Regions from separate parts of the Planococcus sp. BI3 genome, predicted to be linked through region 2. Evidence: a T-box and tRNA genes for the amino acid it is inferred to sense, from the RefSeq annotation. Region 2 holds a T-box; the other holds one or more tRNA genes.
What was found. A T-box is a leader RNA that pairs with one kind of tRNA and senses whether it is charged. The one in region 2 lies ahead of ileS (isoleucine--tRNA ligase), so its partner is inferred to be a tRNA-Ile.
Positions count from the first base shown of each region.

Region 1: it has a tRNA-Ile gene. The T-box ahead of ileS (isoleucine--tRNA ligase) is inferred to sense a tRNA for this amino acid. The anticodon was not compared.

Region 1 covers NZ_CM155266.1:1,305,525-1,309,914, forward strand. The annotation lists gene AC1MEO_RS06560 (1,4-dihydroxy-2-naphthoate polyprenyltransferase) at 116-1,027, shown strand; gene AC1MEO_RS06565 (DMT family transporter) at 1,159-2,127, shown strand; tRNA gene AC1MEO_RS06570 (tRNA-Glu) at 2,142-2,213, opposite strand; tRNA gene AC1MEO_RS06575 (tRNA-Ser) at 2,220-2,310, opposite strand; tRNA gene AC1MEO_RS06580 (tRNA-Asn) at 2,315-2,389, opposite strand; tRNA gene AC1MEO_RS06585 (tRNA-Ile) at 2,391-2,467, opposite strand; tRNA gene AC1MEO_RS06590 (tRNA-Gly) at 2,482-2,555, opposite strand; tRNA gene AC1MEO_RS06595 (tRNA-Phe) at 2,561-2,636, opposite strand; tRNA gene AC1MEO_RS06600 (tRNA-Asp) at 2,654-2,729, opposite strand; tRNA gene AC1MEO_RS06605 (tRNA-Met) at 2,733-2,809, opposite strand; tRNA gene AC1MEO_RS06610 (tRNA-Ser) at 2,876-2,968, opposite strand; tRNA gene AC1MEO_RS06615 (tRNA-Ile) at 2,984-3,060, opposite strand; tRNA gene AC1MEO_RS06620 (tRNA-Met) at 3,069-3,142, opposite strand; tRNA gene AC1MEO_RS06625 (tRNA-Ala) at 3,163-3,238, opposite strand; tRNA gene AC1MEO_RS06630 (tRNA-Pro) at 3,245-3,321, opposite strand; tRNA gene AC1MEO_RS06635 (tRNA-Arg) at 3,349-3,425, opposite strand; tRNA gene AC1MEO_RS06640 (tRNA-Leu) at 3,455-3,543, opposite strand; tRNA gene AC1MEO_RS06645 (tRNA-Gly) at 3,573-3,647, opposite strand; tRNA gene AC1MEO_RS06650 (tRNA-Leu) at 3,653-3,737, opposite strand; tRNA gene AC1MEO_RS06655 (tRNA-Lys) at 3,759-3,834, opposite strand; tRNA gene AC1MEO_RS06660 (tRNA-Thr) at 3,846-3,921, opposite strand; tRNA gene AC1MEO_RS06665 (tRNA-Val) at 3,935-4,010, opposite strand; rRNA gene rrf (5S ribosomal RNA) at 4,021-4,136, opposite strand; rRNA gene AC1MEO_RS06675 (23S ribosomal RNA) at 4,271-4,390, opposite strand, start outside.
Region 2 covers NZ_CM155266.1:143,408-147,797, forward strand. The annotation lists gene AC1MEO_RS00720 (cell division protein SepF) at 1-288, shown strand, start outside; gene AC1MEO_RS00725 (YggT family protein) at 309-572, shown strand; gene AC1MEO_RS00730 (YlmH family RNA-binding protein) at 639-1,424, shown strand; gene AC1MEO_RS00735 (DivIVA domain-containing protein) at 1,519-2,040, shown strand; T-box leader at 2,078-2,292, shown strand; gene ileS (isoleucine--tRNA ligase) at 2,335-4,390, shown strand, end outside.

The DNA of each region.
Region 1 (4,390 bases), 1.2 Mb from region 2:
TTTAATCTCTACCTTCTATCATACTCTTTTCTGCTAAAATCAGCACATCATTTGCTGTATTCCCTCCTATTTTGAAGTACAATGAAGAGTGGAAAGAATTAAAGGAGAGATAGATATGACACATTCACTGCAAGCGGACAGCGGTTGGCGCGTATGGTGGCAGCTGACCCGGCCGCATACTTTAACCGCATCCTTCGCTCCCGTTTTCTTGGGAACGATGATTGCCTTAAACCATTCCTCCATCAACTGGACGTTGTTTCTGGCCATGCTCATCGCAAGTTTATTGATTCAGGCAGCCACTAACATGTTCAACGAGTATTATGATTTTGCCAGAGGCTTGGATAATGAAAATTCAGTTGGCATCGGCGGCGCAATCGTTCGAAACGGAGTCAAACCAAAAACCGTTTTAGCTTTGGCTTTAGTATTCTATGGAATCGCTGCGGTCATCGGGATTTATATTTGTTCACAAACCAGCTGGTGGCTTTTGATCGTTGGTGCAGTTGCAATGATGATTGGTTACCTTTATACTGGCGGCCCCTATCCGATCGCTTACACCCCTTTTGGTGAGCTCTTCTCCGGAGTGGTCATGGGTTACCTGATTGTCATCATTGCCTTCTACATCCAAACTGGAACGGTCACTTTGGAAGCATCATTGCTTGCTGTACCGAGCACATTGCTCGTGGCAGCCATTATGATGTCCAATAACATCCGTGACATTGTCGGAGATGAGGAAAGCGGCCGTAAAACGCTAGCGATTTTAGTCAGAAGACCGGCAGCCGTCAACATTTTGATGTCTTTCTTCATCCTGGCCTATGCATGGATTGTTGTGCTAGTCATTGCAGGAATGCTGACGCCTTGGGCTTTACTGGTCTTCCTAAGCGTTTTAAAACCCATCAAAGTTGTTCAGATATTTAAACGCTATACTGAACCTTTAAAAGTAATGCCTGCGATGAAAGATACAGGAAAAACAAATACCTTTGTCGCTTTCTTACTCGGGATTGGTTTATTGCTTGATTATCTTCTATAACAAAATACAGACAAAAAGGGATTCCCACGGGAAATCCCTTTTTGTCTGTCAAAATAACACTTTCAAGAAGTCATAAGCATGCGATATAGTAGATAGATAATTTACATGCTTTCATCACAGGAGGTTAAAAAGTGAAACCCATCGTCATCGGCATTTTCGCCGCATTTTTCTTTGCCTTTACTTTTGTACTGAACGCCGCCATGGAGGCTGGCGGTGGAAGCTGGATTTGGAGCGCTTCCCTCCGCTACTTCTTCATGATTCCCTTTTTGCTGATCATTGTTCTGTCCCGTAAGAACCTGAAGCCCTTATTACAGGAAATGAACAAAAATAAAAGAGCTTGGATAGTATGGAGCTTTGTCGGATTTGGTTTATTCTACGCACCCCTCTGTTTTGCCGCTGCCTATTCTCCAGGCTGGCTGATTGCAGGAACATGGCAAATCACTATTATTGCGGGTACTTTGCTTGCCCCACTATTTTTAATTACCATACATAGCAAAAAAGAAATAGTGCAGATACGAGGGAAAATCCCATTAAGAGGCTTGTTGATCTCTTCTATCATATTGGCTGGCATCAGTCTCATGCAGCTACAACATATAGTAAACGACGTTTCTTTAACAACTTTATGGTTGGGTTTTATTCCCGTTGTCATCGCTGCTATCGCATATCCACTCGGCAACAGAAAAATGATGGATATCTGCGGAGGCAGACTGGATGCCTACCAGCGGGTTTTAGGGATGACGTTAGCAAGTCTGCCTTTTTGGCTGGTGCTATCGTTATATGGCTTGATTACTGCCGGTTATCCTACTGCTTCGCAAAGTCTTCAAACCTTAATTGTCGCAATCAGTTCAGGCGTTATCGCCACCGTACTTTTCTTTAAAGCAACGGATTTGGTTAGAGGAAACATGCAAAAGTTAGGCGCCGTGGAAGCCACACAATCGATGGAAGTTTTGTTTGCCTTAGCAGGAGAAATCCTTTTTTTATCTATTGCCCTTCCTTCAGGCTTATCGTTATTCGGTATACTACTGGTGATGCTTGGAATGATACTCCACAGTTACATTTCCAGCAAAACGAAAAAAAGTGTCATGCAATTAAATGCATGACACTTTTTTTATAATGACCCCTACGGGATTCGAACCCGTGTTACCGCCGTGAAAGGGCGGTGTCTTAACCGCTTGACCAAGGGGCCTAATACTGGCGGAGAAGGAGGGATTTGAACCCTCGCGCCGGTTGCCCGACCTACACCCTTAGCAGGGGCGCCTCTTCAGCCACTTGAGTACTTCCCCAGTATGGCTCCGAAGGTAGGACTCGAACCTACGACCATCGCATTAACAGTGCGGTGCTCTACCACTGAGCTACTTCGGAATGGTGGGCCTAAATGGACTCGAACCATCGACCTCACGCTTATCAGGCGTGCGCTCTAACCAGCTGAGCTATAGGCCCATATGTATAAAATATGGAGCGGGTGGGGGGAATCGAACCCCCATCATCAGCTTGGAAGGCTGAGGTTTTACCACTAAACTACACCCGCAAAAATGGTGGGTCAGGACGGAATCGAACCGCCGACACTTAGAGCTTCAATCTAATGCTCTACCGACTGAGCTACTGACCCACTTTGTTACATAAAAATGGCGGTCCCGACCGGGATCGAACCGGCGATCTCCTGCGTGACAGGCAGGCATGTTAACCGCTACACCACGGGACCATTTGGTTGCGGGGGCAGGATTTGAACCTGCGACCTTTGGGTTATGAGCCCAACGAGCTACCGAACTGCTCCACCCCGCGACAATAATATAGTTAGTGATTTCTAACAAGATCTTTAAAATAAATTGTCCACACATTTTAAGAATATGGAGGAGGAAGAGGGATTCGAACCCCCGCGGGATTTGACTCCCCTGTCGGTTTTCAAGACCGATCCCTTCAGCCAAACTTGGGTATTCCTCCGTGATAATAGATAAATGGTGGACCTTGCAGGACTCGAACCTGCGACCGGACGGTTATGAGCCGTCTGCTCTAACCAACTGAGCTAAAGGTCCTAAAAAAGTGGCGGCAGAGGGAGTCGAACCCACGACCTTACGGGTATGAACCGTACGCTCTAGCCAGCTGAGCTACGCCGCCAGGATCTTTAATATTATAGTTGGTGGAGCCTAGCGGGATCGAACCGCTGACCTCCTGCGTGCAAGGCAGGCGCTCTCCCAGCTGAGCTAAGGCCCCATTGTTTGGTCGGGAAGACAGGATTCGAACCTGCGACCCCTTGGTCCCAAACCAAGTGCTCTACCAAGCTGAGCTACTTCCCGAACTTGAGTTGCTGAGTGTAAAAAATATGGTGCGCCCGAGAGGACTCGAACCTCTAACCGCTTGATTCGTAGTCAAGTACTCTATCCAATTGAGCTACGGGCGCATAAAAAGTATTCATTTGGTTTGCATAAATGGTGCCGAGGACCGGAATCGAACCGGTACGGTAGTCACCTACCGCAGGATTTTAAGTCCTGTGCGTCTGCCAGTTCCGCCACCCCGGCTAAGGGTCGGCATAGTGTGCAAAAAAAATTGGAGCGGAAGACGAGGTTCGAACTCGCGACCTCCACCTTGGCAAGGTGGCGTTCTACCACTGAACTACTTCCGCAAAAATGGTGCGGGTGAAGGGAGTCGAACCCCCACGCCCGAAGGCGCTAGATCCTAAGTCTAGTGCGTCTGCCAGTTCCGCCACACCCGCGTGGCAATTATGAAATTAAAATGGTGAGCCATGAAGGATTCGAACCTTCGACCCTCTGATTAAAAGTCAGATGCTCTACCAGCTGAGCTAATGGCTCATTTGCATGAGTGGTGCCGGAGAAAGGACTTGAACCCTCAACCTACTGATTACAAGTCAGTTGCTCTACCAGTTGAGCTACTCCGGCGAAAGAGAAAAAATGGTGGAGGATGACGGGATCGAACCGCCGACCCTCTGCTTGTAAGGCAGATGCTCTCCCAGCTGAGCTAATCCTCCGATATGTATTGCCCAGCGACGCCCTACTCTCACAGGGGGAGACCCCCAACTACCATCGGCGCAAAAGAGCTTAACTGCCGTGTTCGGGATGGGAACGGGTGTGGCCTCTTTGCCATCATCACTGGACTATTTGATTTTGAAAGACAAGATTCATTATACCATGCTAAGTGGTTTTTTCAAGCTTTTTTTCCAAAAACTTTTCTTGTTCCTTCAAAACTGGATACACGACATTGATTCCATGCAAGAATCCGTACGGTTGTTTGGTTAAGTCCTCGATCGATTAGTATTCGTCAGCTGCACGTGTCGCCACGCTTCCACCTCGAACCTATCTACCTCATCGTCTTTGAGGGATCTTACTTGCTTGCGCAATGGGAAATCTC
Region 2 (4,390 bases):
AGTTTACAAAGTGCTGCAAAATCTTCGAAAGTCAGCTTGGCAGAACCTAGAGTTTATGCAGAAGCGCAGGATATTGCAGAAAGCCTGAAAAGCAAACAGGCTGTAGTTGTAAATCTTCAACGCATTGAAAAAGATCAGGGTCTTCGGATCATCGACTTTTTGAGTGGGACAGTGTATGCCCTTGGCGGAGATATTCAACGCATTGGAACTGACATCTTCCTTTGTGTACCAGACACTGTAGAAGTGGATGGCGCCATTTCAGATTATTATTACGATGATCAACAATAAGAGGGGTGCCATAAAATAATATGATAGTTCTTGTAAACTTATTGCTTTCGGCCATTAACATCTATTTCTATATCTTGATTGTCAGTGTCTTTATGAGCTGGGTGCCGAGCATTAAAGAATCCAGCTTTGGCCAAATGATTTCAAAGATTACGGATCCGTATCTGGATATTTTCAGACGTTTCATCCCGCCGATCGGCATGATAGATATCTCTCCGATTGTGGCGATTTTTACATTAAGCTTAGCAAGCCAGGGGATTGTTGTTCTGGCTGGTTACCTCATTTAACTCAAAACCTCACGTGATGTGAGGTTTTTTTCTTGAACAACTGATCACACGTGAAGGAGCATCCCTATGGAAGAGATATTTCAGCATTTTAGAAAAGAAGAACAGCAATTTATCGAGCAAGTGTCAGGCTGGCTGCGGGAAGTGGAAGACCGCTATTCACCCAAGCTGACTGATTTTTTAGATCCCCGGCAGCGATTCATCGTGGAAGCGGTGATGGGCTCGAGTGATGTGAAAATGATGTCTTCGGGAGGATTCAAAGACGCGGAACGTCAGCGAGTCTTGCTGTATCCATCTTATTTTGAGCCGCAGCAAGAGGATTTCAACATTACCGTTTTTGAATTGAAATACCCATCGAAGTTTGTCAATCTGCGCCATCCGGATATTCTGGGATCTTTGATGTCGCTTGGACTGGACCGCAGCAAGTTCGGGGATATCCGAATCGACAATGAGCGGGTTCAACTGGCTGTCATGAATGAAATCAGCCCTTATCTGCAAAGCAATTTTGTCAGTGCGGCAAAGGTGAAAGTTCAATTGAACGAAGTGGCAGCAGCAGAAGAAATGATCGAGACCAGCGAAGAGTGGACAGAAGAATCGTATACGGTCAGTTCGATGAGGCTGGATACGGTTATGAGTTCGGTCTATAATATTTCCCGGCAGAAAGCATCCGCATTGATTCATGGAGGCAAAGTGAAAGTCAACTGGACCCTGCAGGAACAGCCGTCGTTTGAGCTGCACGAATCGGATATGATTTCATCAAGAGGCTATGGCCGTGTGCGGTTGATCATGATCGAAGGGCGAACCAAAAAGGACAAAGTCCGGCTGCAGATCGGCCGCCTGGAAGCGAAAAAGTAGGCGGCTAGGAAAAAATACGAAATAATACTGAAATTTCGAGTCATGAACTGTATAATAGGAAGATAAGATGACACTTTAAGGAGAGGTTTACTCAATGCCATTATCCCCGTTAGATATACATAACAAAGAATTCAGCCGAGCATTCCGAGGATATCAGGAAGATGAAGTAAATGAATTCCTGGAACAGATTATGAGAGATTATGAAATCCTGCTAAAAGACAAGTCAACGCTTGAAGAACGGTTAAAAACCACTGATGAGCGTGTTGGCCATTTCAATACAATAGAATCAACCCTGCAGAAATCGATTTTTGTGGCACAGGAAGCTTCGGAAGAAGTTCGCCGCAATTCGCAGAAAGAAGCAGAATTGATCATCAAGGAAGCTGAGAAAAATGCAGACCGCATCGTCAATGAATCATTGACCAAAGCACGCCGCATTGCAACAGAAATCGAAGAGTTGAAAAAGCAATCACGCATCTTTAAGAACCGCTTTAAAATGTTGGTCGAGGCCCAATTGGATTTAATCGAAACAGATGATTGGGAGACGCTTTTGGAATACGACATCGATACTCAGAATTTGGAGAAGATCGAGAAGGACAAAGAAGAGTCGAACTCTTGACTCTGAGACTTTCTGCTTCTATAATTACGACATACAAAAAAACGCGCTGATAGAGACAGTACGCCATGAAGGACGGTAAAGCGAACCAGGGGCAGTGGGAGCCTGGTACGGACGCATGGACGAAAATCACTCTTGAGCAGAATTGGTGAACGACAGTATCCAATTCCGTCTACGCCACGTTACGGTGATCGAGTGGCAGCTATCTAGCTGCAACAAGGGTGGTACCGCGAGTCTAAGCTTCTCGTCCCTTTCCAGGGATGGGGGCTTTTTATTATGCCTACAGGAGGAATGGAAATGGAATACAAAGATACGTTATTGATGCCGAAAACAGATTTTCCGATGCGTGGCAATTTGCCGAATCGGGAACCGGAAATGCAACAGAAATGGGAAGAGATGGATATCTACAAGAAAGTATTGGATCGCACCAAAGGCCGTCCTTTCTTCATCCTTCATGATGGGCCTCCCTATGCGAACGGCGATTTGCATATGGGCCATGCCTTAAACAAAGTATTAAAAGATATGATCGTGCGCTCCCGCTCGATGATGGGCTTCCACGCACCATACGTTCCAGGCTGGGATACACACGGATTGCCGATTGAGCAGGCTTTGACGAACAAAGGCGTCAATCGCAAAGAAATGTCACTAGCGGAATTCCGCAAGCTTTGTGAAGAATATGCCTATCAGCAAATCGACAGCCAGCGTTCACAATTCAAACGAATCGGTGTCCGCGGTGATTGGGACAATCCATACGTAACGTTAAATCCGGCATACGAAGCACGCCAAATTGAAGTATTCGGCAAAATGGCCAATAAAGGCTATATCTATAAAGGGCTAAAGCCGGTTTATTGGTCCCCGTCAAGTGAATCATCACTTGCTGAAGCCGAAATCGAATACCATGATAAAAAATCTCCTTCTATCTACGTATCTTTCCCTGTCACTGACGGCAAAGGCGTTTTGGTTGAAGGAACAAAATTGGTGATCTGGACAACCACACCTTGGACAATCCCGGCAAACCTTGGAATTTCTGTACATGCCAAATTGGATTATGCGGAAGTTTCCGTAAACGGCTCACTGTATATCATTGCTCAGGAGCTATTGAAAGAAGTTGCGGAAGAATTGGGCTGGACGGATTACGAAGTCGTCCGCGTATTGCAAGGTGCCGAAATGGAAAATATCCTGGCGAAGCATCCATTATATGACCGGACTTCATTGGTCATGCTGGGTGATCACGTAACGACTGATTCTGGTACAGGCTGCGTCCATACGGCACCTGGCCATGGTGAAGATGACTTCCTGATCGGCAAGAAATACGGGTTGGGGATTCTTTGTCCAGTTGATGAGCGCGGAGTCATGACAGATGAAGCTCCTGGATTTGAAGGGGAATTCTATGACAAAGCCAACAAATCCATCACAGAAGCGCTGGACAATGCGGGCGCTCTTGAGAAACTTTCCTTTATTACGCACTCGTATCCGCATGACTGGCGGACGAAAAAACCGGTCATCTACCGTGCAACGGCTCAGTGGTTTGTATCGATCGATGCATTCCGCGACCAGATCCTGAAAGCCATCGGAGAAACTTCGTTCACACCGGCATGGGGCGAAACACGCCTGTATAATATGCTGCGCGACCGCGGAGATTGGAACATTTCACGCCAACGCGTATGGGGAGTTCCGATTCCAGTATTCTACGCTGAAAATGGCGATCCGGTCATCACAGAAGAAACGATTGCGCATATTGCAGATCTGTTCCGTGAAAACGGTTCGAATATCTGGTTTGAACGTCCAGCGGCAGAATTACTGCCTGCAGGATTCACCCATCCGAGCAGCCCGAACGGCTTGTTCACGAAAGAGATGGACATCATGGATGTTTGGTTCGATTCAGGATCGTCTCATCAGGGTGTACTTGTTGAGCGTGAAGATCTGCAGTACCCGGCGGATCTGTATCTGGAAGGATCTGACCAATACCGCGGCTGGTTCAACTCTTCGTTGACGACAAGTGTCGCAATTAACGGCATCGCACCTTATAAAGGCATCCTGAGCCATGGTTTCACGCTTGACGGCAATGGCCGCAAGATGAGCAAGTCGCTCGGCAACGTCATTGTGCCATCGAAAGTGATGAACCAAATGGGAGCGGACATTCTGCGTTTGTGGGTTGCTTCTGTAGACTATACTGCGGACGTTCGAGTTTCTGACGAGAACTTCAAGCAGGTATCGGAAGTTTACCGCAAAATCCGCAACACGCTGAAATTCCTTCACGGAAACTTGGCTGATTTCAATGAAAAAGAGAATCGCGTGGCATTTGAAGATATGCGCGAAATGGATCAATACATGGCGATGAAACTGCAGAAGA